4 regions of the Kitasatospora sp. NPDC001309 genome follow, and region 1 is predicted to be linked to each of the others. Evidence: riboswitches for the same ligand, from Rfam matches in the RefSeq annotation. Region 1 holds a riboswitch; each other region holds the start of a gene.
The links. Region 1 has a riboswitch for cobalamin ahead of metE (5-methyltetrahydropteroyltriglutamate--homocysteine S-methyltransferase). Riboswitches for the same ligand answer to the same signal wherever they lie in the genome.
Positions count from the first base shown of each region.

Region 2: another riboswitch for cobalamin. It lies ahead of ACFY2K_RS16890 (prenyltransferase/squalene oxidase repeat-containing protein); the one in region 1 lies ahead of metE (5-methyltetrahydropteroyltriglutamate--homocysteine S-methyltransferase).
Region 3: another riboswitch for cobalamin. It lies ahead of ACFY2K_RS18265 (cobalamin biosynthesis protein); the one in region 1 lies ahead of metE (5-methyltetrahydropteroyltriglutamate--homocysteine S-methyltransferase).
Region 4: another riboswitch for cobalamin. It lies ahead of ACFY2K_RS16865 (CbtB-domain containing protein); the one in region 1 lies ahead of metE (5-methyltetrahydropteroyltriglutamate--homocysteine S-methyltransferase).

Region 1 covers NZ_JBIAXC010000026.1:54,563-62,238, reverse strand. Annotated here, with positions in the region: gene ACFY2K_RS24800 (glycoside hydrolase domain-containing protein) at 1-1,213, shown strand, start outside; gene ACFY2K_RS24795 (hypothetical protein) at 1,210-1,569, shown strand; gene ACFY2K_RS24790 (hypothetical protein) at 1,590-2,318, shown strand; gene metE (5-methyltetrahydropteroyltriglutamate--homocysteine S-methyltransferase) at 2,415-4,730, opposite strand; cobalamin riboswitch at 4,908-5,077, opposite strand; gene ACFY2K_RS24780 (SpoIIE family protein phosphatase) at 5,249-7,676, opposite strand, start outside.
Region 2 covers NZ_JBIAXC010000014.1:89,631-94,569, reverse strand. Annotated here, with positions in the region: gene ACFY2K_RS16900 (peptidase) at 1-684, shown strand, start outside; gene ACFY2K_RS16895 (flagellar hook-length control protein FliK) at 714-1,211, shown strand; cobalamin riboswitch at 1,372-1,516, shown strand; gene ACFY2K_RS16890 (prenyltransferase/squalene oxidase repeat-containing protein) at 1,625-3,181, shown strand; gene ACFY2K_RS16885 (hypothetical protein) at 3,178-4,278, shown strand; gene ACFY2K_RS16880 (CbiQ family ECF transporter T component) at 4,283-4,939, shown strand, end outside.
Region 3 covers NZ_JBIAXC010000016.1:70,102-77,777, forward strand. Annotated here, with positions in the region: gene ACFY2K_RS18240 (phosphatidylserine decarboxylase) at 358-1,050, shown strand; gene ACFY2K_RS18245 (CDP-alcohol phosphatidyltransferase family protein) at 1,037-1,915, shown strand; gene ACFY2K_RS18250 (hypothetical protein) at 2,018-3,343, opposite strand; gene ACFY2K_RS18255 (alpha/beta hydrolase family protein) at 3,976-5,094, opposite strand; gene ACFY2K_RS18260 (transcriptional regulator) at 5,500-6,186, opposite strand; cobalamin riboswitch at 6,380-6,511, shown strand; gene ACFY2K_RS18265 (cobalamin biosynthesis protein) at 6,610-7,575, shown strand; gene ACFY2K_RS18270 (cobyric acid synthase) at 7,572-7,676, shown strand, end outside.
Region 4 covers NZ_JBIAXC010000014.1:80,039-87,714, reverse strand. Annotated here, with positions in the region: gene ACFY2K_RS16875 (ABC transporter ATP-binding protein) at 1-288, shown strand, start outside; gene ACFY2K_RS16870 (ECF transporter S component) at 285-1,073, shown strand; cobalamin riboswitch at 1,096-1,220, shown strand; gene ACFY2K_RS16865 (CbtB-domain containing protein) at 1,258-1,476, shown strand; gene ACFY2K_RS16860 (CbtA family protein) at 1,503-2,378, shown strand; gene ACFY2K_RS16855 ((2Fe-2S)-binding protein) at 2,375-3,172, shown strand; gene ACFY2K_RS16850 (PA14 domain-containing protein) at 3,783-7,676, shown strand, end outside.

The DNA.
Region 1 (7,676 bases):
GCCGGAGAAGCAGATCCAGCCGGGCGAGCTGGCCACCATCAAGCAGTACGGCCTGCGCTGCTTCCCGATCTACCAGACCTGGAGCCGGTCGGCGGACTACTTCGGCTACGAGCAGGGCAACAACGACGCCTTCCGCGCGGTCGAGTGGGCGCGCTTCCACGGCTTCAAGCCCGGCACCACCATCTACTTCGCCGTCGACTACGACGCGATGGACGGCGAGGTCACCGCCAAGATCGTCCCGCACTTCCGGGGCGTCCACCACACCATCAGCGAGAACTCCCCGTACCGGGTGGGGATCTACGGCCCGCGCAACGTCTGCCAGCGGGTCGCCGACGCGGGCTACGCGGAGACCAGCTTCGTCTCCGACATGTCCAGCGGCTTCTCCGGCAACCTCGGCTACCCGATGCCGACCAACTGGGCCTTCGACCAGATCGCCACCGTCACCGTCGGCTCGGGCGCGGGCGCCATCGAGATCGACAACAACATCGCCTCCGGCCGGGACACCGGCCAGGGCGACTTCGACCCGGGCCTGCCCAGCGTCGCCGGGCTCGACGTGGACCTGGACAAGACCGCCTACCGCGACCCGATGCTGCGCGACGTGCAGAAGTACCTCACCTCGATCGGCGTCCCGGAGACCGGCGGCTCCGGCTGGACGGACTCCGACTGGGTCACCCTCGGCGGGGTCTCCACCACCAAGGCGTACGACCTGGTGCTCAGCGCGGACTGGCTGTTCACCGCGCTGGCCCGCGAGTTGAAGCTGCGCAAGGCCCTGATCCAGGCCCCCGTCCTGTGGGAGCTGCGCAAGCTGAACCCGCTCGACGCGGTCTCCGACGCCGGCGTCCGCAACGGGATCCTGGAGGACTGCAGCACGGGCTGGGGCCAGATCTTCGCCCGGGTCGCCATGGCCGCCCGCAACTACTGCCTCAAGGAAGGCCTGATCAACGGCTCCCCGCTGGCCGAGCCCAACCTGCGGGAGGTCTGGGACAAGCTCCAGGACCCGGCCTACAACATCCGCTCGGTCGCCTACCTGACGGTCTACAACGCCCACCAGCTCAAGATCGCCCGCCCCGACCTGACCACCGGCCCGGCCGACACCCAGGCCCTGCTCGCCCGGTACAACGGCCTCGGCGAGGACGCCCAGCAGTACGGCCGCGAGCTGATCGGCCTGTACAACGTCCTGGAGGGCTACAACCTGCTCTCCCGCACCAAGTGAGCTCCGCTGCCCCGGCGGACGCCGAACGGCCCCGGGACTACTCCCCCACCGCCGCCGTCGTGAACCTCCTGCTGGGGGTGCCCGGCATCGTCCCGGTCTGGCTGCTCTACTACTTCGCCGCCAACTGGCCGCTCGCCGCGCTCGGTTGGACCAGCCGTGAGCCGACGGAGAACGACGGTGTCCTGCCGTGGCTGCTGCTGCCCGGCCCCCTGGTGCTCGGCTCCGCCGTCCTGTGGTGGTTCGCCAACCGCGCCCTGCGGCGCCGCACCGCCCCGCACGGCCGCCGCGCGGTGTACTGGCCGACCAGCGTCCTGCTGACCCTGGTGCCCACCTTCGTGCTCATCGTCGTCCTGTAGGAGAAAGAGAGTTGGAAAACGTGCAGACCACCGTCACCCGGCGCACCGTCACCCGACGGACCGCCGTCCGGGGCGCCGCCGTCCTCGGCGCGGCCGCGGCCACGGCCGCCCTGCTCCCGGGCACGGCCTCGGCCGCCCCGGGCACCACCCCGCCGCAGGCTCCCGGGCTCCCCGAACTCACCGAACGGAAGCTCCCCACCAGCGCCAACGGCTGGACGATCGAGAAGGAGGCCAACCACGTCTCCACCGTCTGGACCCGCCAGGTCGCCGGCACCGGGCTCTCGGTCGACCTCCGGATCGGCGACGTCGAGGAGATCCTCGTCCACCTGATCCGGCGCTTCCACTACGAGGTGGAGGAACTCCCCGACGGCGACCTGCTCGGCTGGCAGGAGATCGGCGGCCTGCGGACGGCACTGCCGGAGTCGAACCTCGCCTCCGGCACCGCCGTCCGCATCCGCCCCGGCGCCTCGGCCAAGGGCGGCCTCTTCGCCCACCAGGAACTGGTGCTGCGCGACATCCTCGCCGACTGCCAGGGCGTGGTGCGCTGGGGCGGGGACGACGACGAGGTGGACGAGTCGCTGTTCTACCTCGCCCTCGGCCCGCAGGACCGCCGGGTGAACCGGCTCGCCGACCGCCTGCGCGGCTGGGCCGAACGCCCCGGCGCGGGCGCCGGCACCCCGGTGGACGTGGCCTCCCCGGACCGCCGCACCGAGGCGAGCACCCTGGCCCGCACCCAGCGCGCGGGCTGACCACCCCACGGGGGCGGGCCCGGCAGCCGTGCCGCGCCCGCCCCCGAACCCGTCCGATCGGCCCGCCTGATCAGCCCATCTGATCAACCCGCCCGATCAGCCCGCGAGTTCGGCCCGCAGGCGGCGGGCGGCGGCGACCAGGCTGTCCAGCGAGGCGCGGGTCTCGGGCCAGCCGCGGGTCTTGAGGCCGCAGTCGGGGTTGACCCAGAGCCGCTCGGCGGGGATCGCCGCCAGTCCGGCCCGCAGCAGCTCGACGGCCTCCTCGGTGCTCGGCACCCGCGGGGAGTGGATGTCCCAGACACCCGGGCCGACCTCGCGCGGGTACCCGGCGGAGGCCAGTTCCCCGGCGACCTCCATGTGCGAACGGGTCGCCTCCAGGGAGATCACGTCGGCGTCGAGTTCGTCGATCGCGGTCATGATCGCGCCGAACTCGGCGTAGCACATGTGGGTGTGCACCTGGGTGTCGGCGCGCACGCCCGAGGTGGCCAGCCGGAAGGCCTCGGTGGCCCAGTCCAGGTAGGCCGGGCGGCCGGCGGCGCGCAGCGGCAGGGTCTCGCGCAGGGCCGGTTCGTCGACCTGGACGACGGCGGCGCCCGCGGCCTCCAGGTCGGCGACCTCGTCGCGCAGGGCGAGGGCCACCTGCCGGGCGGTGTCGGCGAGCGGCTGGTCGTCGCGGACGAAGGACCAGGCGAGCATGGTGACCGGGCCGGTGAGCATGCCCTTGACCGGGCGGTCGGTCAGGTCCTGGGCGTAGCGGAACCAGTCGACGGTCATCGGCTGCGGGCGGGAGATGTCCCCGGCCAGGACCGGCGGCCGGACGTAGCGGGTGCCGTAGGACTGCACCCAGCCGTGCCGGGTGGCCAGGTAGCCGGTGAGCTGCTCGGCGAAGTACTGGACCATGTCGTTGCGCTCGGGCTCGCCGTGCACCAGGACGTCCAGGCCGGCCTTCTCCTGGTAGGCGACCACCTCGCGGACCTCCGCCTCCATCCGCTCCCGGTACGCGGCGGCGTCGATCCGCCCGGCGGTCAGGTCGGCCCGGGCGACGCGCAGTTCGGTGGTCTGCGGGAAGGAGCCGATGGTGGTGGTCGGCAGCAGCGGCAGTGCGAGCCGGGCCCGCTGGGCCGCGGCCCGTACGGGGTAGGGCTGGGCGCGCCGGGCGTCGCCCGGGGTGACGGCCGCGGTGCGGGCGCGTACGGCCGGGTCGCGGGTGATCGGCGAGGTGGCGCGGGAGGCCAGGTCGGCGCGGTTGGCGGCGAGTTCGGCGGTGATCGCGCCGGTGCCCTCGCGCAGGGCGCGGGCCAGCAGCGCGGTCTCGGTGGCCTTCTGCTTGGCGAAGGCGAGCCAGCGGGCGATCTGCGGGTCGATGTCGCGTTCGAGGGTGGCGTCGATCGGCACGTGCAGCAGCGAGCAGGAGGGCGCGACGTCGACCCGGTCGGCGAGCCCGAGCAGGGTGGCCAGGGTGGCCAGCGAGGCGCCCAGGTCGTTGATCCAGATGTTGCGGCCGTCGATCACCCCGGCGACCAGGCGCTTGCCGGGCAGCCCGCCGACGGCGGCGAGGTCCGCCAGGTTGGCGGCGGCCGGTCCGGTGAAGTCCAGCGCCAGGCCCTCCACCGGGGCCTTGGCCAGCACCGCCAGGGCGTCGCCGAGGCGGTCGAAGTAGCTCGCCACCAGCAGCTTGGGGCGCTCGGTCGGCGCGCCCAGCTCGCGGTAGGCCCGGGCGGCGGAGTTCAGCTCGACCGGGGTCCGGTCCTGGACCAGCGCGGGCTCGTCCAGCTGCACCCACTCCGCGCCGGCGGCCCGGAGCGCCGCGAGCAGTTCCGCGTAGACGGGCAGCAGCCGGTCCAGCAGGGTGATCGGCTGGAAGTCGGGGGCCACCCCCGGCGCCGGCTTGGCGAGCAGCAGGTAGCTGACCGGCCCGACCAGCACCGGACGGGCGCCGTGCCCGAGCGCGAGCGCCTCCTTGAGCTCGGCGACGGCCTTGGCCGGGTTCGCGGCGAAGGCGGTGTCCGGCCCCAGCTCCGGGACGAGGTAGTGGTAGTTGGTGTCGAACCACTTGGTCATCTCCAGCGGAGCGACGTCCTGGTTGCCGCGCGCCATGGCGAAGTAGCCGTCCAGCGGGTCGGCGTCGACCGCCGCCCGGTGCCGCGGCGGGATCGCGCCGACCGCCACGGTGGTGTCCAGGACGTGGTCGTAGAGCGAGAAGTCGCCGGTCGGGACCTCCTCGATGCCGGAGTCGGCGAGCTGCTGCCAGTTCCCCCGGCGCAGGTCGGCGGCGGTGGCCAGCAGCACCTCGGCGGTGACGGCGCCCTTCCAGTACCCCTCGATCGCCTTCTTCAACTCCCGGCCCCGCCCCTGGCGGGGGTAGCCGTGGGCGGTGGCGAGGGTCGCCGCGGCTGCGGACTTCGTGGTCAAGGGACTCTCCTTCGCGAGTCTGGTTCCTCAAGTGCCCGGCGACGGGGACGAGGACGCGAAGGGACGACGGACCGGACGGGCCCCCGCACACGGGTACGGCTCCGCCAGGTGTGGTCGCCGACCCGCCCTCGAGGTCACCGGATGGCCGGGCGCGAACGGTCGCACCCGGGCAGTGGCAGGTCTTCGGACTCGCGGGCCCGCCCGTCCTCCTCAAGGACCGGCACCTACTGGCCGTCGCTTCCCAGACCCGAACCGGGCCCAGTGCGTATGACGGCGGTCGTTCCCACTCACCGCTGCGGGGCAGTCCCGGACTGGCCAGTTGAAAGGCGTCACCGGGTTCCCTCTTACGACACCCCGCCTGGCGGACGGGGCGAACCAGCTGCACCCGCCACCCTACGGGCAGCCCGCCGCTTTCCGGCCGGAGAACCGCACAACCGTCCACATGATGAGACGACGTCAGCCTCCGACGACCTCGGCCTGCGACCGGGGTCAGCCTCCGGCCGCTGCGACGGCCCGGGTCAGCCGACCGCCACCCCGACCAGGCAGGTGTCGTCGTCGGTGTCGGCACCGCTGTACTGCAACAGGTGGTCCAGGTGCCCCTCGAGGCCGTCCCCACCCTCGGCGGCCAGCCGGTGCGCCCGCTCGGCGAGGGTCGTCAGGTTGCTCAGCGACGCCTGGAGGGACTCGTCGCGGCGCTCGATCAGCCCGTCGGTGTACATCACCAGGGTGTCCCCGGGCCGGAGCACGATCTCCTCCTCCTGGTAGTCCGCCTGGTCGACGGCGCCGAGCAGGATCCCGCCGAGCTGCGGGAGGGTCCGCGCCCGGCCCTCGCGCAGCAGGACCGGTGGCGGGTGGCCAGCGCGGGCCCAGCGCAGCCGCCGGGTGGCGGGTTCGTAGAGCCCGCAGACGGCGGTGGCGGTCACGTTGTCCGTGAGGTGGTGGGTCACGCTGTTCAGCCAGTTGAGCAGTTGGCCCGGTCCGGCACCGGTGGCGGCCAGGCCGCGCAGGGCGTTGCGCAACGCGACCATGCCGGTGGCTGCCTCGATGCCGTGCCCGGCGACGTCGCCGACGCAGATCAGGACGTCGCCGGTGGGCAGCACGAGGGCGTCGTACCAGTCGCCGCCGACCAGGTGGTCCTTCTCGGCGGGGCGGTAGCGCACCGCCACGTGCAGGTCGTGAAGGTCCAGCGGCCCCCGGGCGGGCGGCATGATGGCGTGCTGGAGCTGGAGGGCGAGGCGGCTGCGCTCGGCGGCCTGCTGCTCGCTCTGGGCGAGCTGGTCGCGGGTGGCGGCCAGGGCGACCTCGGTCCAGTGCTGGGCGGAGATGTCCTGGTAGGCGCCGCGGACCACGCGCAGTCCGCTGTCCGGGTCGTGCACCGGTTCCGCCACCACCCGGATGTGCCGGGTGACCCCGTCGGCGCGCTGGAGGCGGAAGGCGGTGGAGGCGGGCCGCCGGTGGTGCAGCAGCGTCCGCAGGAAGCGGCCGATGGTCTGCCGGTCGTCCGGGTGGGCGTGCTCGGCGAGCTGGTCGAGGGCGATCGGCCGGTCGGTCGGCGCGAGCCCGTGCAGCTCGAACAGGGTTTCGTTCCAGTCGATCCGACGGGTCGCCAGGTTCTCCTCGAAGCCGCCGATGCGGCCGAGGCGTTGGGCGTGCTGGAGCAGTCGGGCGACCCGCGGGGTACCGTCGTCGAGCCGCCAGACGACCACCAGGTGGGTGCCGTGCCGGCTGATGCCCACCTGGGCCCGGGCGGTCAGCGGCACCCCGTCGACCAGGGCGGCCAGCCGCATGTCCTGGGTACGGAAGGGCTCGCCGGTGGCGAAGACGTGCTCGACCATCTCGGCCAGACCGCCCGGTGCGGCCGCCAGCGGGTAGGCCTCCAGCAGTCGGCGACCCACGATGGCCACCGTCGGCCGGCCGGCGAAGTCCGCGAAGGACGGGTTGACGTGCCGGATCACGAACCGGGGCGGGAGTCCGTCGTGGTCCGGGGCGAGCCGCAGGACCAGGCAGGGGTCGAACAGTCCGTCGGCCAGCTGCCGCAGTTCGTCGAACTGGGCGTCCGCGGGATCGGTGGCGGAGAACTCCCGTCCGTCCCAGGACTCCAGGGTGGCGGCGGCCACCTCGGCGAGCGCCTCGAACTGCCGTTGCAGGGGCTGGGAGCGCTCGGGGAGTTCCTCGTTCCAGCAGAGCTCCAGCACGCCGATCAGCCGGCCGCCGACCCCGGCCGGCACGGCCAGCCGACCGCCGCGGACGTCGTGCTGGCCGATCGAGGGCAGCGAGGCGTCGGCGAGCACGGGGTAGGCGACGGTGCCTCGTTCGTCCAGCGCCCGGCGGGCCGGCGTGGGCACGCCCGGGGGTACGTGGCGCCAGCGGCGGGCCTCCTCCGGCTGGAACCCGGCGCTGCCCGCGAGGGAGAGCGAGAGGTCGGGATGGGCGGCCCAGACGGCCACCGCGGCCACGCCGAGCGGCCGCAGGGCGTGCTCCAGCATGGAGCGGGCCGCGCTCTCGGCGTCGCCGCCCGCGACAGTGTCGGCCTCGATGCTGCGCAGCCGGCGGGCGACCGGGTCCGTGGTACGGACGGCCGTACCGGCGACGAAGTCGCGGGCGAGTGCGGAGATCCGGTCGGCCGCGACCTGGTTGACCAGGTCGGCGGCCAGCGCCAGGGTGGTCACCCCGGCCTGCTCGGCGAGGCCCTCCAGCTGGCGGGCGGCCTCGGTGGGGCCGCAGCGCAGCCGTTCCACCAGGACGCCGACGGCCAGCTCGACCACGGCGCGGCCCGCCGAGTCGGCCTGGGCCTGGTCGAGTTCCCGGCGCAGCCACTCCACCGTGCTGGCGAGCCGGCCCATGGCGGTCGCCGTCGGGTCCGGGTCCGGGTCCGGGTCCGGGTCCGGGTCCGGGCCGCCCGGGGCTGCCGGGCGGGCCGTCGGTTCCGGACCGTACGACGGGGAC
Region 2 (4,939 bases), on a different contig from region 1:
GTCGACCTGCCGGCCCGGCTGCGCTCGCTGCAGACCGCCGGAGGCCGCTTCTCCGACCGCTCCCAGTGGGGCGACTACAGCAACGCCTTCGGCCAGTCCCTCGCCCTGATCGCCCTGCACCGCACGCCCGGTGACGCCCCGGCGGCGGCCGTCGACTTCCTGGCGAACAGCCAGTGCGCGGACGGCGGCTTCCCGGTCTCCTTCGGCCAGGCCGCCTGCACCAGCGACCCCGACGCCACCGCGCTCGCCGTCCAGGCCCTCGCCGCCACCGGTCGCGCCGCCAAGGCGAACACGGGACTCGGCTGGCTCACCGCCCACCAGAACGGCGACGGCGGGTTCGCGGCCGCCGGGGCGACCGCCTCCAACGCCAACACCACCGGCCTGGCCACCCAGGCGCTGTTCTCCGGCGGGCGCCTGGCCGCCGGGTTCAAGGGCTGGAGCCGGCTGGTCAAGTTCCAGCAGGACTGCTCCGCCGACCAGGCGGTCCGCGGCGCCGTCGCCTACGACGCGAGCGGTTTCAACGCGGGCAACGGCGCCCGGGCCACGGCACAGGCCGTCCTCGGCCTCGCGGGCACCCCGCTGGCCACGCTGTCCGCCGCCGGTGCACGCCCCGGCGCCCCTACCCTCGCCTGCCCGGCCACGGACACGGCCAGGGACACGGCCACGCCCACGGCCGTGCGCTGAACGAGCCTGACTCCAGGAGGATTTCACCGATGACCGACACCTTCACCGCGGTCCGCCCGGCCCGCCGTGCCCGCCCGGCCCGCCGTACGCTCGGGTCGATCGCCGCTGCGGCGGCCCTCACGGCCGGCCTGCTCGGCGTCTCCGCCGTCCAGGCCCCGCAGGCGCGGGCGGACGCCTGCACCGGCACCACCGGGGTCACCGTCGTGGTCGACTTCACCGCCGTCGGCGGCGGCGTCCAGACCGGCTGTGCGCCCGGCGACCCGGCCAGCGGCCTGGCCGCGCTGACCGGGGCCGGTTTCTCGTACTCCTTCCACCCGCGCTTCCCGGGCTTCGTCTGCACGATCAACGCCCTGCCGACGACCTGCACCAACCCGACCGGCAGCGCCTACTGGTCGTACTGGCACGCCCAGCACGGCGGCCCCTGGTCGTACAGCAACCTGGGCGCGGGCAGCTACAACCCGGCACCCGGCGACGTCGAGGGCTGGTCCTTCGGCGCCGGTGCCCAGCCGGGCATCACCGCGCCCTGAACCGCGTCCTGAACCGCGTCCTGAACCGCGGACGCCGACCGGTGCCCCGGCTCCTCTCCCGGGAGGGGCCGGGGCACCGGTGACCCCCCCACCGCTGCGCGTCAGCCCCGGTGCCGCACCCGGGTCCTCCCGCTCGGCCACCGCTGACGCCTCATTGACTCTGCTTCGGTCAACGTGGTCTGATGAACCGATTTTTTGCCCTCGGCATTCAGGGGAAGCCGGTCCAACTCCGGCGCTGACCCGCAACCGTGGACCCACCTGAGGGTGGGTGAGCCGGAATGCCTGGACCGGGGGTGTGTTCACACAGCACTTGCGTCGTCGCGGACTACGACGTGGTCTCGACGGTCCCGTGTTCCCCGTGGGCGGCCGTCGGCTGCGCCGTTTCTCCCGTGTCGACCGACCAGGGAGTCGTCGTGAGGGTCAGCAGCAGTCGTACACGTCACAGAAACCGGGACCTCGCCTCGCTGGTGGTCGCCGGTGCCGTCGCGGTCGCCGCCTGCGGTACGGTCCTGCTGGGGCACCCCGAGAGCGCGGCAGCCCGGCCGACGATCCCGGCCCTGACCGGTGCCGACCTCACCACCGCCCGGCACGACGCGGACGGCCCCACCGCCACACCGACCCCGCCTGCCGGGAGGAAGCCGGACGCCGCCAAGGGGAGTGCCTACCTCACCGACCCGTCCCGCCTGACGGACGGTCACTACTACGAGGGGTTCCCGGCCTTCGCCGACTTCGGCCTGACCATCGACGGGGCCTACGCCCTCGCCGCGACCGGTACGGACGACGCCGCGCTGCGCAGGATCGTCGACTTCCTGGACCAGCAGGGCAAGGACGCGAGCGCGCGCACCGTCAACGACTGGACCGCCATCGGCACCGAGTACGCCGGCGGCGGGTCCATCGGCAAGGAGGCGCTGCTCGCCGAGGCGGTCGGCCGCAACCCGCGGAACTTCGGCGGCCACGACCTGATCGCCGCCCTCGCCGCGATGGTGTGCACCAAGGCCGACGCGAGCACGGGCTGCGACGCCCCGGGCAACTACACCTACGCCACCTCGGTCTTCTCCCAGGCGCTCGCCGTCATGGCCCAGCTCCGGGCCGGAGAGTCGACCGGTGCCGCTCCCGCGATCGGCTATCTGAGGAGCCTCCAGCACCCGGACGGGTCCTGGCCGAGCCTGATCCCGGCCGCCGGTGACGCGGATGTGGACAGCACGGCCATGGCCGTCATGGCCCTCGCCCTGGTCCCCGGGGACGAGGCCGCCCAGGCGGTCGAGAAGGGCCTCGGCTGGCTCGCCGCACGGCAGTTGCCCGACGGCGGCTTCCCCGGCGCGGCCGGCAACTCCACCAACTCGGCCGCGCTGGCCGTCCAGGGGATGACGCTGCGCAAGGCCGCCTACGGCGGACAGATCGCCAAGGCGCTCGACTTCCTCGCCGGGCAGCAGAACGGTGACGGCGGGTTCAACGTCGCCTCCACCGGGCAGCGGGGGTCGGACGTCCGGGCGTCCACGCAGGTGCTCGGCGGCGCCACCGGCATCTCCTTCGGCACGCTGTCCCGCGACCTCGGCGGCTCGCCGACGCCGACCGGGACGCCGTCCACCACTCCGTCCGGCACGCCGACCCCGACGAGTACGGTCACCCCGACGGGTACTCCCTCCACCACTCCGTCCGGTACGCCCACCCCGACCGGCACCTCCACCCTGACGACCACGTCCTCCGGGACCCCGACGGGCTCGCCCACCACGACCGGGCCCGGCCCGACCACCGGCGCGCCGTCGTCCGGTGGTGTCGACGCCCCGTCGTCCGGCGGTGCCGATGCGGCCGGAGGCGTCCCGGTGCAGACCGGTTCGGACCACCTCGCGAGCACCGGAACCCAGGCACTGGCGCTGACGGCGGCCGCCGGTGCGCTGACCGCGCTCGGTGCCGCTGCCGTCATCGTCGCCCGTCGCCGCCGGACGGCCGCCCCGGGGCGTCACCGGTGAGCCGGGGACTCGGGCAGCGGCTCGCCCGGCTGTCCGGGGCGGCGGCACTGACCTCGGCGCTGGCATTCGGCGGCCTCGCCGTGGGCGCGGTCCCGGCTGCCGCTGCGCCGTTGCCGATGGAGCAGTGCACCCCGACCTCCGGGGTCGTCCTCGCCGTGGACCTGAGCAAGTGGGGCGGCCCGCTGCTGCGCTCCTGCGGCTCCACGCCCACCACCGGCTACACCCTGCTGAACCAAGGGGGTTGGAAGACCACCGGCACCGGCCACGACGGCCCGGCCTTCATCTGCCGGATCGGCTACAGCGGTTACCAGGGCGGCAAGCAGTTCCCGACCCCGGACCAGGAGAAGTGCGTCCTGACACCTCCGGCCACCGCGTACTGGTCGTACTGGCACGCCGATCCGGGCCAGAACGAATGGTCCTACAGCCAACTCGGGGCGATGCTCTACCAGCCGAAGCCCGGCAGCGTCGACCTGTGGATCTACGGCGGCACCAACGTGGAGGGCACCGAGGGGCGTCCGACCTTCCCGCCGGACAGCGTCCGGGCCCACAACCCCAGTCCCGGCGGGCAGCCGGCCGACCCGGGCCAGGGCACGACGGGCGGCTCCGGCGGAGCGGCGGGCGGATCCGGTACAGCGGGCGGATCGGGCACGACGGGCGGCAGCGGTACGACGCGTGGCGGCGGCTCCGGCTCGACCGGGGGTGCCCCGGCCCCGGCCGCACCCCGGCCGGGCGGAGCCCGTCCGCCCGCGCCCGCCGCGACCCCGGGAGCGGGTACGGGTACGGGTGCCGCCGACACCCCCGCGGACGGCATCACCCCGCCGGGCGCGCCCGAGCCCACGCCGGTTCCGGCCGAGGTGTCCACCGCCCCGCCGACCGAGACCCCGAGTGACGGGCCGACACCGCAGACGGCCGTGGCCGCGGCCGGGGCGACGTCCGCGCCCGCCGTGCCAGGCGGGGTGGTGGACGCCGACCCGGTGGCCGACGCCCCGCACGACTCCGGCTCGGTGGTTCCCGCCGTACTCGGGTCGGTCCTCGTCGTGGCGCTGGGCGTGGCCACGGTCGTGGCCGCACGGCGCCGTCGCCGACGGGCCGAGTGATCCGGTGAGCACGTTCGACACCCGCGGTCCCGGCTCCCCTCCGCGTGCCGCCGGGCGGGGTGCGGGGGGCCGGCGCGCCCCGCGCAACCTCCACCCGCTGGCCTGGTGGGCCTGGGCGCTCGCCCTGGCGACCGCGGCCAGCCGCACCACCAACCCCTTGCTGCTCCTGCTCGTCCTCGCCGTGCTCGGCTACGTGGTCACCGCCCGCCGCAGCGAGGCCCCGTGGGCCCGCGGGTTCAGCTACTACCTGTGGCTGGCGCTGACGGTGGTGGCGATCCGGGTGGTCTTCCGATGCGTCTTCGCCACCGGTATCACCCCGCACGACCACCTGCTCTTCTCCCTGCCGCACATCCCCACCCCCGACTGGTACGCGGGGATCCGGATCGGCGGCCCGGTCTCGCTGGAGGCCACGCTCTCGGCGGCCTTCGACGGGCTGCGGCTGGCCTGTCTGATCTGCTGCATCGGCGCCGCGAACACCCTCGCCAACCCCAAGCGGTCCCTGCGCGTCCTGCCCGGGGCCCTGTACGAGCTCGGCGTCGCCGTGACGGTGGCGCTCAGCGTCGCGCCCCAGCTGGTGCAGAGCGTCCAACGGGTCGCCCGGGCACGGAGGTTGCGTGCGGGGGGGCGCAAGGGCGTCCGCGCCCTGCACAGCATCGTGGTG
Region 3 (7,676 bases), on a different contig from region 1:
GGCCTCCGGAAAGCGGCCGCAGGGCGTACAGCTGCAGCGACGCGCCCTGCGGCCGCTTCCGTACACCTTCTTCCACCCGGTACGGCCCGTGTCCCCCACCGGGTTCCGCCCGCACCCCTGCTGAGACAAGAGTCACCAGCCCTGTCCGGTCCCTTGGGAACCGGACCGGGGCGAGCTACGGTCGTAGAGGCAGGACGCGCGCACGCGCTCCCACCGGACACATGAACGAGCAGGCGGGTTGCCCACCCACCGTGTGCTCCCGATAGCATCCACCGGGACAGCAAGCCGTCCCTTCTATTACCGATCCCGCGGTGGCCCCCGTCCAGCGGCCATGATCCCCCGCGACAAAGGTTTTCGATGCCCATCAGCCCGTCCCCTCACACCTCCGTCACGGACCGCGATGCCCTCGCAGCCCCGGCGGCCGGTCGGCGACCCCGCGTGACCATCGCGCGCGGAGCCACCCCCTGGTTCGTCCCCACCCTCGCCACGGCCGCCGTGACCACCGCCCTCACCCGGCGCAACGGCAAGTGGGCCCTGGCGGCGGTACCGGCCTGTGCGCTCGGCGCGGGCATGCTGTGGTTCTTCCGCGACCCCGAGCGTGAGATCGGCACCGGCAGAGTCATCTCCCCCGCCGACGGCGTGGTCCAGAGCATCGACGCCTGGCCGGACGGCCGCACCCGGGTCGCGATCTTCATGAGCCCGCTCAACGTCCACGTCAACCGCGCGCCCCTGCCGGGCACGGTGACGTCGGTCGAGCACGTCGCGGGCGGCTTCGTGCCGGCCTTCAACAAGGACAGCGACCAGAACGAGCGGGTCGTCTGGCACTTCGACACCGAGCTCGGCGACATCGAGATGGTGCAGATCGCGGGGGCCGTGGCCCGCCGGATCGTGCCGTACGTGGCCGCCGGAACCAAGGTCGAGCAGGGCGACCGGATCGGCCTGATCCGGTTCGGCTCCCGGGTCGACACCTACCTGCCGGCCGGCGTCGAGGTCGGCGTCGAGGTCGGCCAGAAGACCACAGCCGGGGTGACGCGCCTTGACCGTGACTGATCCTGAAACAATCGTCGGCCTGGACGACGAGGAGACGGCCCTGCGCCGTCGCCGCTGGGCGCGCGACCGTGAGCTGCGCGCCCCGCGCTCCCCGCAGCACCTGTCCACCGCCGACTTCCTGACCCTGGGGAACGCCGTCTGCGGCTTCCTGGCGATCTACTCGATCACCACCGGGGTCCTGGTCCCGCACATCACCAACCCGGACGCCGCTCCGGACCGGCACAGCGCCGCCACCGCGGTGACGCTGCTGCTGATCGGCTCGATGTGCGACCTCTTCGACGGCCTGGTGGCGCGGAAGCTCCGCTCCTCCGCCCTCGGAGCGGAACTCGACAACCTGGCCGACCTGATCAGCTTCGGCATCGCGCCGGCCTACTTCGTCGCGGTCTGGGGCATGGTCTCCCAGGGCTCCAACACCAAGCTCTCGGCGCTGATCGCGCTGACCGTGCTGCTCGCGGTGGTCCTGCGGCTGGCCCGCTTCTCGACCGTCAAGATGCGGCCCGGGGTGTTCCAGGGCATGCCCTGCCCGATGGGCGCGATGACGGTCATCGCCATCGTGCTGCTCGACCCGCCGTTCCTGCCCGGTCTGCTCGCCATCTTCGGCGCCGCGTACCTCATGGTCAGCCGGATCGAGTACCCGAAGCCCCAGGGGTTGCTGGCCACCGCCACGCTCTGCTGGGTCGTCGTGGCGATCGGCTGCCTGGCCGCCTGGGCGACCGGGCTGCCCGGCGGCGACACCCTGATGCACGTCGGGGCCTTCGCCCAGATCACGCTCGCCGCGATGGCGCCGCTGCTGGTCATCCGGCGCAAGGTCGGGCAGAAGGTCGGCGACGTCCGCGCCCGGCGGGCGGAGTCGCGGCTCGGCTGAGCCACCGCACGACGTACGGAGAAGGGCCCGGAACCTGATGGTTCCGGGCCCTTCCGTCGTGCTCGTGCCGGGTGTGCCGGCCAGGCGCCCGCCGGTGTGGGCCTAGGCCCCGCCGGTGTGGACGCTGAACGCCGAGCGGCGGGCCGCCCGGGCCACGCCCGGGTCCGGGTGGACGCCGGAGACCGCCGTCAGCACCGAGGCCGCCCGCGGGTGCCCGGACTGCCGGGCCCGGGCGAACAGCCGCACCGGGTCACCCGCCGAGGCGCCCTCGACGTGCCCCACCAGCAGCTCCGTCTCGCCGTGGTCCAGCACCGCCGCCGCCGTGTCCACCCACAGCCAGGCCGCGTCCTCGGCGCCCAGCACGTCCGCCGGGGCGACCCCCTCGTCCGAACGCTCGGCCAGCCAGAGCAGCGCGTACGGGCGCAGCACCGGCTCGTCCACCGCCGCCCGCACCGCCTGCTCGGCCGGACCGCCCGCCACCCGCAGCGCCTCGAAGGCCAGACCGCGCACCAGCGCGTCGTCACCCTGGGCCGCGTCCAGCAGCTCGGCCACCGCGCGGTCCGCCGGGCGGGCCGCCACCCAGGCGCGGAACTCCGCCCGGGCCGGGCCCGGCGAGTAGTCCGCGCAGGCGTTCAGCAGCTCGAAGGCGCTCTGCTCGATGTGCCCGGCCGCGGTCTGGGCGACGGTGCAGATCTCCTCCAGCTTCGCCCGCACCGCCCAGTGGCCCAGCGGGGACAGCTCGGCGGCGTCGTCGCGGCGCACCACGGCGCCGACCGCCGTCAGGCCGTCCAGCATCCAGTCCAGGACCGCGGCCACGTCGGAGACGGCGGCCGGGGTGTCGATCTGCGGCGCCCGGCAGGTGCCGCGGACGGCGGACACCGCCGAGGCGGCGTGCGGCACCGGCGACAGGCCCGGGTTGCCCAGCCCGGCGCCGACCCGGCGCTCGTCCAGGCCGCGGCGCAGCAGCTCCAGCAGCTCGCTCTCGGCCACCGGGCCGTCCACCAGGTGCAGGAAGGACAGCAACTGCGGGGCCTGGTCCACGGCCTGGCCGGCCAGGACCGCGAACACCCCGCGCAGCGCGGCGGGCGGCACCGGGGCGAGCAGCGTCCAGGCGTCGAACAGCCCGGACCAGCCGCGCACCACGGCCTCGTCGTCGTGCTCCCAGGCGTGCAGGCGCCAACCGGGGCCCGCTCCGCCGTCCCGGGCCTCCACCAGGCCCACCAGCAGGGCCTGGCCCCAGGCCTTGACCGCCGCGCCGACCGTCATGGCCAGCGCCCGGCCGGCGTCGCGGGCGTCGTCCGGGAGCAGCTCGCCGCGCTTGTCGACCTCCGCCAGCTCCCCGGCCCAGCGGGCGATCCGGACGGCGTCCACCAGCATCCGACGGGCCAGCGGCGCCAGCTCGGCCGGCGCGGGGAAGCCCTCCGGCACCGGAACCCGGCCCCGGCCGGGGGCCGGCGCGGGCCCACGGCGCCGGGGTACGGCGGCCCCGCCCGGCCTGCCGCCGGAAGGCCGTTGGGCCGTACCTGGGAGACGGGTCACCGTCGCACCGGTACCGATCGTCGGCGGGAGCGGGGCATCACGGTCGCGCGGGTTCCGAGACGTCACGTCGAGCAGTCTTCCCCTTGTACCGGCCTTCTGTCACATCCGGTTGCCCGTACGACCGCTCGACCGGGGGCGGCACCTCCGCAAGATCGGGCAACAGAGGCAAACCGCCTGGCCGGAAACGTGTGGCGGGGTCATGCCAGGGGGCGGCGGGGCGTCACGCTGCGTGTGGGGACGGGGCCTGTGGGTGGTTTCACGGGGGCGGGAGGGGTGGGGCGCGGTGCAAGTGGAGGACTGCGATCCGGCCAGGTGGCATGTGCCTGCGGGGGGACGCGGCGGCACCGGAAGTCGGCGGGGTCGACTTCCGGTGCAGGGGGGTGAGGGGGGAAGGGAGCTGCTGACGGGCTTGGGGCGGGTTTTCGGGAGCAAGGTTTGCCCCTGAGGGCGGGTCAGGGGGGTGGGGCCGGAGGGGAGGGCCGGAGGGGGTGGGTCAGAGGGGGTGGGTCAGAGGAGCGGGGTCAGAGGAGCGGGGTCAGCCAGCGGCGGAGGAGTTCGGTGTAGTGGTCCGGCGCCGAGTTCCAGAGGGCCGCGTGCTCGGCACCCGGGAAGCGCTGGAGGTTCACCACGTCGTGGCGGGCCGCGGCCAGGTGCTCCACCGGGCCGATCGGCGCGAGCGTGTCGTCCGGACTGTGCAGCACCAGGGTCGGGACCCGCAGGTCCGCACCCTCCGCCAAGCGGGAGGAGTCCGCCAGGTCGACGCCCGTACGGCCCTCCGCCGCCAGCGCGCCGAGCTCGGCGGAGACCCCGGTGAAACCCGCCCGGGCCGCGTCCCGACGGGCGGCCGTGGGCAGGTCCAGGACCGGCGAGTCCAGCACGATCCCCCTGATCGCGTGCGCCCAGGCCGAACGCGCCGCCGTCTGCAGCACCGTCGTCGCACCCACCGACCAGCCGTACAGGATCACCCGGCCCGCGCCGTGGTCCAGGGCCAGCCGCATCGCCGACTCGACGTCCCGCCACTCCGTCTCGCCGAAGTGGCTGTAGCCGTCCGGGGACACCGGGGCGCCCTCGTCGCCGCGGTAGGTGACCGCCAGCGCCGGCAGACCCAGGCGGTGCAGGGCCGGCAGCACCGGAAGCACCTGCTGGCGGTCCGCCTCCGGGCCGTGGACCAGGACCACCCAGGTACCGCGCTTGCCGCCGAGCAGCCAGACCGGCAGCGGGCCGAGCTCGCCGTCGGCCACCGTGTCGGTGAAGGCCAGGCCGAGCGCCGAGGTCGGATCGCCCAGGTGCACGCGCGGAGTGAAGCGGACCTCGGTGCCGGGCGTCAGGGTGCCCCGGTCCGCCCGGACCAGCCGGCGGGTGACGCCCTGCGCGTCACTGTGCAGGACCTCCTCCACCACCGCGTGCCCGCCGTCCGCCCACTCCACCGCCCAGCGACCGGGGCGCAGGCTCTCAGGACGCCGACTGAACGTCACCCGCCCCGCCGCGAGGCTCTGCACCAGCACCGGCCCCGAATCCGGGCCGTCGGCGGCCGGGCCCGCGGCCGGACGGACCAACCGCTCGGAGGCCCGACGGCCGACGACCAGGACGGCGGCCCCGGCGGCGGCGGCCGCCACGACGGCTGCGGTTCCCCAACGCATATCGATCCCCGCTCTGTTCACTGACCCGGACGGTGTTCGAGGACCAGTCCACAAGGGGGGTGGCGGGGCGGCCACTGGGCGGGGCCGTCTGGGGGGGCCGCTGCGCGGGGCTGGGGTGGGGTGGTGGGCTCTCGGGAGGGTGGGTGACGCCGGGGGCGGTTCCGGGGGTGGGCGCTCCGGGGGCTGGGTGATTTTCCGACCGCCGACCCTGTGGGGTGGGGTGCTGGGCGCCATGGGCGGTCTGAAAATCACCCGCAACGCCCCTCTCCGCACCCACCCCCTCCACCGCCCCCTCCCGCAGCGCGTCCCTCTCGCCTTGGGCGGGTGGTGGGGGGAGGGGGTGGTGGGCGCGCGGGGCGTTGCCCGCGCGCCCGTGCCTGTACGCCCGCAGTGGGTTGGTGCCGGTCAGACGGGGATGGTGGGGTGGTGGGTGCTGAGGAGGTGCCAGAAGCGGGGGGTGAGGGGTGGGGTGGTGGGGTGGGTGGTGGTGCCCCAGTGGGAGGGGATGTGGTGTTCCTGGTGGAGGACGGGGAGGACGGCGGCGAGGTCGGGTTCGGGGACGGGGACGAGGCGGGCGATCGGGCGGAGGTGGGGTTGCCAGCGGCCGGCCACGCACTGGCGGAGCAGGGCGTCGAGGGCCTCGCGGCGGCCGGTGGCCTCGACGAGTTCGGTGAGGCGCAGGCCGAGGACCTGGGCGAGGGCGTGGGTCTGGTCCGGGTCGCCGTCCCAGTCGCCGGTCAGTTCGGCCTGGCGGTAGGTGGGCAGGGGGATGCCGACCCGTTCGGCGACGGTTTCCGGGGGGAGTTCCCGGGCGAGGCGGTGGTCGCGCAGGCTGACGGGGTGGCCGGGCATCAGGGCGGCGGCCGGGCACCAGAGGGCGCGGGCCAGGGCGATGAACTCGGTCTCGCCGGGGCGCAGCACGCCGTCCTCCCAGGCGAGGACGTGGCCGGGCAGCAGTCGGACGCCGTGTGCGGCCATGCCCTCGGCGACCTGCTCGGGAGTCAGCCCGAGGCCGGTTCGGTGGGCCCGGGCGGCCTCCGGCGAGAACGGCACCGGGGCGGGGGCGGCGACGGGGGGCTTTCTGCGGCGCATGGCCGAACCGTAGGCGTGGCCTGCGGCGCGGCCCCAGCCGCCGAACGCACGAAGCGGGGGCGCCGGGCTCTTGGTGGTACTGGGCGATCGCACAGGGCGGGGGCGGGTGCGTCGTGTGACCAACCCCTCCGTGACCTCGGTTGACTCCCGGTTCGGGCGCGTGATGGGATCCTGGGGCCAAACGGAGGCATGGAGAGGAAGCCGGTGCGAGTCCGGCGCGGTCCCGCCACTGTCACCGGGGAGCACGCTCGGAAAGTGCCACGGCGGACCGTCAGGGGCCGTTGGAAGGCCCGGGGGTGCGTCGGACCCGGAAGCCAGGAGACTCTCGCCCCCGGTACGTCGATCCAGGGCGCGGACCCTGAGTGAGGACACCCACGCGATGCAGGCTGCCCCGCCCGGTTGGATCCCCGGCTTCTCGATGTTGTGCGCCCGCTGACCCGGGCCGCGGCCTTCGCGGTGGGCGCCGTCGTGGGCTACGCCGCCGACGCCCGGTACGCCGACCCGCGCCGCGGCCACCCCGTCGCCCTGTTCGGCACGGCCGCGGGGCGGCTGGAGCGGCGGCTGTGGCGCGACGACCGGGCGGCCGGTGCCGGGTACACCGCGGTGTGCGTGGGTGCGGTCGCGGCCGGCGCGCTCGCCCTGGACCGTACGGTCGGGCGCCGTCCGCTGGGCCGGGCCGCGTTGGCGGCGGCGGCGACCTGGACGGTGCTCGGCGGCACCTCGCTGACCCGGGAGGCCCGCACCGTCGGACGCTCGCTGGCCGCAGGCGACCTGACGGCGGCCCGGGAGCGGCTGCCGCACCTGTGCGGGCGGGATCCGAGTGCCCTGGACGGGCAGCAGATCGCCCGGGCGGTGGTCGAGTCGGTGGCCGAGAACACGGCGGATGCCGTGGTGAACGCACTGGCCTGGGGTGCCCTGGCGGGCACGCCGGGGCTGCTGGCGTTCCGCGCGGTGAACACCCTGGACGCCATGGTGGGCCACCGCTCGCCCCGCTACGCCCGCTTCGGCTGGGCCTCGGCCCGGCTGGACGACGTGGCGGGCTGGCCGGGCGCCCGGCTGACGGCCCTGCTGACGGTGGCCGCCGCGCCCGAGCCCCGGACCGCCTGGCGGGTCTGGCGCCGGGACGGCTCCGCGCACCCGAGCCCGAACGCGGGCCAGGCCGAGTCGGCCTTCGCGGGGGCGGTCGGGGTCCGGCTGGGCGGGACGTTGCGGTACGGGGAGCGGGTGGAGCACCGGCCCGTCCTGGGTGCCGAGTTGCGGCCGGTGACGGTGGACGACATCGAGCGGGCCTGCACGCTGTCCCGGCGGGTGGGCGCGCTGGCGCTGGGTACGACGGTCGCGGGGCACGTCCTGCTGCGCATGCTGATGAGGAAGAGGGGTGGGGCATGACCAACGCACTGCTGGTCGCGGGGACGACCTCGGACGCGGGCAAGAGCGTGGTGACGGCCGGGATCTGCCGGTGGCTGGCCCGCCAGGGCGTGCGGGTGGCG
Region 4 (7,676 bases), on a different contig from region 1:
GGGCTCGACTACCACGCCAAGGAGGCGCTCACCGGCATCGTGGACGCGCTCGCCGCCGAAGGCCGTACGGTCGTCGTCTCCACCCACGACGTCGAGTTCGTCGCCTCCGCCGCCGACCGCGTCGTGGTGATGGCCGAGGGCGAGATCGTCGCCGACGGGCCGACCGCCCAGGTCATCGTCGCCTCGCCCACCTTCGCCCCGCAGACCGCCAAGATCCTCGCCCCACTCGGCTACCTGACGCCCCGGCAGGTCGCCGAGGCCCTCGAACCGGCGGAGGCCGCGCGATGACCGCCGTACGGATCCCCGGCCGGGCCCGCGTCGTCGTCGCCCTGGCCGCCTTCATCGGCCTGGTCGCCTTCACCTGGCCGTTCGTCGTCGCACCCGGGAAGTTCGGCTCCAACTACGCCCCGCCGCTGATCTTCGCCGTCCTGCTCGTCCTGGTCCTCGCCGTCGTCATCGCAGAGATCTCGGCCGGCGGCATCGACGCCAAGGCGCTCGCCATGCTCGGCGTCCTGTCCGCCGTCAACGCCGGGCTCCGACCCCTCGGCGCCGGGACGGCCGGTGTGGAGACGGTCTTCTTCATCCTCGTCCTGGCCGGCCGCGTCTTCGGCCCCGGCTTCGGCTTCACCCTCGGCTGCACCTCGCTGTTCGCCTCCGCCCTGCTCACCGGCGGAGTCGGTCCCTGGATGCCGTACCAGATGTTCGGCTGCGCCTTCGTCGGCATGCTCGCCGGCCTGCTGCCGAAGACCCGGCGCCGCCGGGTGGAGGTGCCCGTGCTGGCCGTGTACGGGGCCTTCTCCGGCTACCTGTTCGGCTTCCTGCTCAACCTGTCCTTCTGGCCGTTCTCCACCGACCCGAACAGTTCGATCGCCTACCTCCCCGGTCTGCCCTTCACCGAGCAGTGGCACCGCTACCTGCTGTTCGACCTCGCCACGTCGCTCGGCTGGGACACCGGCCGCGCCGTCACCACCCTGACCGCCGTGCTCGTCGTCGGGCCCGCCGTCCTGACCGTCTTCCGCCGAGCGGCCCGCCGCGCCAACTTCGAGCCCACCGTGCGCTTCGAGGCCGATTGACGGCCCCGGCGGGCAGGCCTACTCTGCCGGATGTAGTGATGGCGTAAGGAAGCCGGTGGAACTCCGGCACGGTCGCGCCACTGTGAGCGGATCGCCCTTCGGGACGGCCCGCGAGTCAGATACGACGCCATCACGATTCGCCCCAACAAGAGCGGGACGCACGATCCCCGAAGGAGGCTCCACCGTGAGCACCAGTATGCCCGGACCCTCTGCCCTGCCCGTCCCGGTCGTGGTGCCGGCGTCCAAGGCCGTCGCCTGGCTCGTCGTCACCGCGTTCCTCGCGCTGGCCGTCTACTACTTCATCGGCGTCGACCAGGGTGCCTACTCCGTGTTCGGCAAGGACATGCACATCCACGAGTTCGTCCACGACTCGCGGCACTTCCTCGGCTTCCCCTGCCACTGACGAGCGGAAGCAGCGAACAACCAGACATGGAGAAGAAACTCATCCTGCGCGGCGTGCTCGCCGGCGCAGTGGCCGGCCTGCTCGCCTTCGTCTTCGCGCGGATCTTCGCCGAGCCGCAGATCAACGCGGCGATCGAGTACGAGAGCGGTCGTGACGACGCGCAGGGCCTGCTGGACAAGGCCGCCGGGCTGCCCATGGACATGGGCGGACCGGACATCTTCAGCCGCACCGTCCAGGCCAACGTCGGCATCGGCGCCGGCATGATCCTGTTCGGTGCGGCGATGGGCGCGCTGTTCGCGGTGGCGTACACCGTGTGCCTCGGCCGGACCGGCAGGCTCCGCCCGCGCAACCTGGCGATGCTGGTGGCCCTGGGCGGGTTCCTCGGCCTGTACCTCGTGCCGTTCGTCAAGTACCCCGCCAACCCGCCGGCCATCGGACACCCCGACACCATCCGCGACCGCGGCAACCTGTACCTGGCCATGGTCGCCTGCTCGCTCCTGTTCCTCGTGCTGGCGGTCTGGCTCGGCAAGCGCCTCCAGGCCCGGTTCGGGAACTGGAACGCCACCCTGCTCGCCGCCGGCGCCTTCGCGGCGGCGATCGGCATCGTCATGGCGGTGCTCCCCTCGCTCGGCGAACTCGCCGACAACGTCCAGCAGTTCGGCCATCACGCGACCGAGACGCCGCTGCCGCTGACCGACGACAAGGGCGCCATCGTCTACCCGGGCTTCCCGGCGGACACCCTGTTCGAGTTCCGCTTCTACTCGGTGGCCGCGCAGCTGCTGCTGTGGGCCGCGCTGGGCCTGCTCTTCGGACCGATGGCCGAGCGAGTGATCAACGCCCGTACGGCGGCCGCCACGGCGGTCCCGGCCGAGTCCGGCTCCGAGCCGGTCGGCGCGGCGTGACGCACACCCGACCGAGGGCCGCGACGCCGCAGCGCGTCGCGGCCCTCGGGCCGTTCTTCGCCTACGAGACCCATGGGGCCGAGGGGAGCCACGAGACCCGCCGGGCCCATGAGACCCATGACGACGGCGCAGTCGCCGTGCCGTGGCGGCCGATGGCCGAACTCCTCGACGATCCAGCGGTGTTGGGGGAGCGGGTGGCCTTCGCCCGGAACCACCTCGCGGCGGCGGGGGGCCGTCCGCCCGAGGCGGTCGAGCAGCGGGTGGCGGCCTCGGTGACCCACCTGGGGCTGGTGGCGCGGCTGCTCTCACCCGCGTTCGCGGTGGCCGTCCTGGACGGGGCGCTGCTCGGGTACGGGCTGCCGGAGGCGAGGTGGCAGCCGACACCGGGCGGCCTGTTCCCGCTGTCGCTGCCCGCCCGTGACGCCGTTCCCGTCGCCGACCGGGCCGAGCTCGCCGCGCGGTTCGTGGCAGAGGTGCTGGACGGGCCGGTGCGGGAGCTGGGCGAAGCGGTGGCCGCCTACTCCGTCTCACCGCGGATCCGCTGGGGCAACGTCGCGTCGGCGGTCAACGGCGCGGCCGCGGGCGTCGCCCGCTCGCGGCCGGAACTCGGCCTGGAGGAAAGGGAGTTCACCAGGCACCTGCTGGCGGTTCCGCCGCTGCGCGGGGCCGGCACCGTGGCCGCGGACGGCACCGGCTTCCGCCGCCGCAGCTGCTGCCTGATCTACCGGGCCGCACCCGACCGGGCCGGCGCGCTGTGCGGCGACTGCGTCCTGGCCGGACCGCCGGCCGCCTGAGCGGAGCAGGGGCGCTCTCGGGCCTGAACGCCTACGCCCCCTTGCCCGGCCGTCGGTCCCCGGGTCGCCGCGCGGACCATCCGACTGCCCACCGAGGCCCTGATCGGCTGGCCGGCCGATCGAAGGGGTGACCGGCCGTACGGTTTTCGGCCAAGTGGGTCGCGGGCGCCGGGCCGTTCCACGACTCCGCTTAGGGATACCTGCGGGCATGTTATTGAACATGTCCCTGACAGGAGTGTCCGGGCGGTGACAGCCGGACGCTGTGACCGGTGTTCCGTTTGGAGGCACGGCGGTTCGGTGGATCCGGCCAAGGTGTACCGGCCCTGTTCCGTGGGGTCCGTCGTTCGCGGAGGATTCGTTGCCCGAGTCCTCCGGTCGGGACCGGAGGAGCGTGGACACGCGTCCTGCCGTGCCGCGGGTCCGGCGGACGTCAACGGGGTTGGAGGGGGCTTTGTCCAGAGGTGCCGGCATGGCGCGGTCGTCCGCGCGCTCGCGGTTCCGGTGGATCGTGTTCGTGGTGGCGACGGCGCTGGTGGCTCCGTTGGCACAGGCGGGAGGCCTGCCACCGGCGCAGGCGTCCGCGCCCGCGCCCGCGTCCTCATCCGGATCCGTGGCATCGAGAGCGGTGCCGCGGGATCTGCCGATCCTGTCGGTCCCGTCGGCGGCCGGGCAGCAGCCGCAGGCCGAACTGCGGGAGCCGAAGGCCGACTTCGCGCCCTTGGCGGCCAGCGGGGATCCGCGCTCCGACGAACGGGGGCGCGAGCGCGCCGCAGCCCAGGAGGCGCCGCAGACCAGCCCGGTGTCCCCGGTCGACGGCGCCGTGGTGGGGACGGAGACGCCCGCGCTGCAGGTGGCCGCGGCCGGTGACGGCGTCCTCTACTGCTTCAAGGTCTCCACCGGGTTCGACGGCCGATCCGGCAGCGTGGTGGACTCCGGGTGCCTCGACCAGCCGCAGTGGACGGTCCCCAAGCACGTGCTGCACGACGGTGGCCGGTACACCTGGACGGCGGCGACCGCGGTGTCCGGCGGGACGACCGCCACGCCGCCGCAGTGGGTCGGGCACTTCACGGTCAACCAGCGGGTCGGCGACCCGGGGCCGGCACCGACCGACCACCTGGGCCCGGTCACGGTGAACCTGTTCAACGGCAACGCGCACGTCGAGGCCGCCGGGCCGGCGTTCCAGACCGTCGGCGGATCGGCGGGCGTCAACCTCGCCTACAACTCCCGGGAGGGCGCCCCGCACGGCGTCCGCGCCTCGTACTTCAACGACTCCCGGCACGCGGGCGCCCCGGACGCGATCCCAGTGATGGTGCGCGGCGAGTCACAGGTCAACCTGGACTGGGGCATCCCGTGGACCGGCAACCCGGACAACCTGCCGTGGCGTGACAACCCGATGCCGCCCGCCCTGGACAAGAACTGGTTCGTGGTGCGCTGGGAGGGCCAGTTCAAGGCCCCGGTCACCGGGGACTTCCGGTTCGCCGGCGCCCACACCGACGGCGCCCGGATCTGGCTGGGCGACAAGCTCGTCTACGACAACGCGGGGCCCGCCGAGCCCGGCAACGACTTCCTGCTGCCCGGCCCGCGCCAGGCCGGCGAGGTCGCGTTGAAGGCCGGCCAGTCGGTGCCGATCCGGGTCGAGCTGTACCACCACTCCGACGACCGTCCGCGCATGGTGCTGTGGGCCAAGAGCAGCACCGGCACCGACGACCACCGCACCCACAACCTGGATCCGAGGATCGTGCCGACGGAGTGGCTGCTCTCCGCGGACTCCCAGGCGCTGCCGGCGGGTTGGACGCTGTCGGCGCAGTCCAGCGGCTACAGCCGTGCCGAGATGCTGGACGGCTCGGTGGTGCTCACCGACGGAGCCGGCGGCAAGCACACCTGGGCCAAGGCCTCCACGGGCGGCTACGCGCCGCCGGCCGGTGAGGACGGCGTCCTCGCCTTCGACACCTCGGGCCGGATCACCCTCACCGAGGGTGACACCGTGTCGCTGTTCAACCCCGACGGCACGCTGGCGGCGGTGGAGTCGGTCCTGGACGGCAAGAAACCGGCCGCCCTGCAGTACCTCTACAGCGGGACGCCGCCGCGGCTGACGCAGATCAAGGACCCGGTCTCCGGCCGCTCGCACCAGCTCTTCTACAACACCGACGGCGGCGACGGCTGCTACGGCGCAACGCCCCGCCCGCCCGGCTCGGACCCGGCGCCGCCGCAGATGCTCTGCCGCATCCGGTACTGGGACGGCAGCGAGACCAGGCTCTGGTACCAGATGGGCACCCTGGCCCGGGTCGAGAACCCCGGCGCGGTCATGCAGGACTTCGACTACCTGGGCCGGGCCTCGGCCAAGCAGCGCTACGACGAGGCCGGGGACAACGAGGAGGAGAAGCAGAAGGCCCTGGACAGCATCGGGCCGCTGGCCACCATCCGGGACGCCCTGGCCTACGACTGGGTGGCGCACCAGGCCCCGTCCGCGGCGAACGCGTGCACCAACACCGGTGACACCGCCGCCGTCTGCACGGTGATCGGCTACGACTCCGTGACCGAACAGCCCCAGGAGCCGCCCGCCCTGCGCGCGGTCCAGGTGCTGGCACCGGCCCCGGACGGCCGCTCCGCCGACAAGCGCGCCGAGCACTTCTACCAGTACTACCTGGAGCGCAAGCAGGCCACCGTGGCCCTGGCCGGGGTGTACGACTCCACCCGCTCCCGCACCGTCACCTACGACGACGCCGGACGCACCCTGGTCACCACCGACTTCACCGGGGCGAGCATCGCCGCGGAGTGGAACACCAAGGACCAGGCCACCGCGGCCGTCGACAGCGCCGGCCGCCGCTCCACGACGGTCTACGACCACGCCGACCGCCCGGTCGACAAGTACGGGCCCGCACCGGCGTCCTGCTTCACCGGCCAGACCCCGACACCCGCCTGCGCGGCGAAGATGCCGCACACCCACACCACCTACGACGAGGGACTGGCCGGGCTGTCGGCCGCCTTCTACGACAACCCGGAACTGGCGGGCGTCCCGCAGGCGTTCGCCACCGGGGTCGGCGCCGCCGACGGGGCACTGTCACGGTCGTGGGGACCGAGCCCGCCGGTGGCGAACACCGGCGGCTGGTCCGGACGCTTCACCGGCGAGGTGCAGTTCCCGGCAGCCGGGCAGTACGGCCTCGGGTTCACCGCCGTCGACGGCGTCCGCCTCTGGGTCGACGACGTCCTGACCGTCGACAGCTGGAGCGACAAGCCCGCCACCGCAGTCACCGGCACGTACGCCAACACCACGGCCGGCAGCCGGCACCGCGTCCGCGTCGACTACTACAACCGCTCCGGCACGACCGGGGCCCTGGCCTTCACCTGGACCCCGCCCGGCACCGGTACCCCGGTCCCGGTACCCGGGACGAACCTCGCCCCCCGCTACGGCTGGGCGACGGGCACCACCACCGACGACACCTCCGGCGGCGACCAGGAGCGGGCACCGTCCAAGCACAGCGCCAGCAGCTACTCGGACCCGGCGGCGGGCATCGACCCGGCGTACGGGCTCACCGTGTCCACCACGGCCGATCCCGGCGGAATGGGTCTGACCGCCCGTACCACCTACGAGCGTCCGGGCGACGGATACCTGCGCAGGTTGGCCTCGGCCATGCCTGCCGGTGACATTGCCAACCCCGACAAGCGCACCACGACCGTCTACTACGGCGATTCCGAGACCCGCGCCAATCCCTGCGATCCGAGCGCTCCTGCCGCCAACCAGGCCGGCATGGCGAAGACCGCCACTGCGGCCAAACCGGACAGCGGGGCGGCGCTCACGGGTGAGACGGTGTACGACGAGGCGGGCCGCGTGGTGGCCCAGCGCGTCAACGGCGAGCCGTGGGCCTGTAACAGCTACGACGTACGTGGACGAGTGGTCAAGAAGAGCGTTCCCGCGCAGGGGGGCAAGCCGGGTCGTACGGTCGTCACGGACTGGGCGGTCGACGGTGATCCGCTGATCTCGAAGCTGACCGACGAGAACGGGTCGATCACCACCGGGATCGACCTGATCGGCCAGGAGGTCCGCTACAGCGACGCCAACGGCGTCACCTCGACCTCCACGTACGACCAGGTCGGGCGCCTGATCACGGACACGACCACAGTCAAGGGCGTGTCCAGCACCGTGACGTACGCCTGGAACGACGCCAACCAGTTGACCAGCGTCAAGCTGGACGGGACCACCGTCGCCACGCCCGCCTACGATGCGGCCACCGAACTGGTCGGTGTCGCCTACGGCAACGGATCCCGCCTGGACTCGCTGGTACGCAACAGCGCGGGCAAGGCAACGGCGTTGGCGTGGAGGACCTCCGCGTCCACGGTCGTCGACACGGTGACCCGGTCCCGCGACAACCGGGTCACCGACGACGTGGTGACCGCGGACGGGAAGTCCGTCGCGACGTACGCCTACACCTATGACACGGTGGGCCGGCTCGTCGCGGCGAGCGTCCCGCACCACCAGCTCACCTACCGGTTCGACCCGACCGAC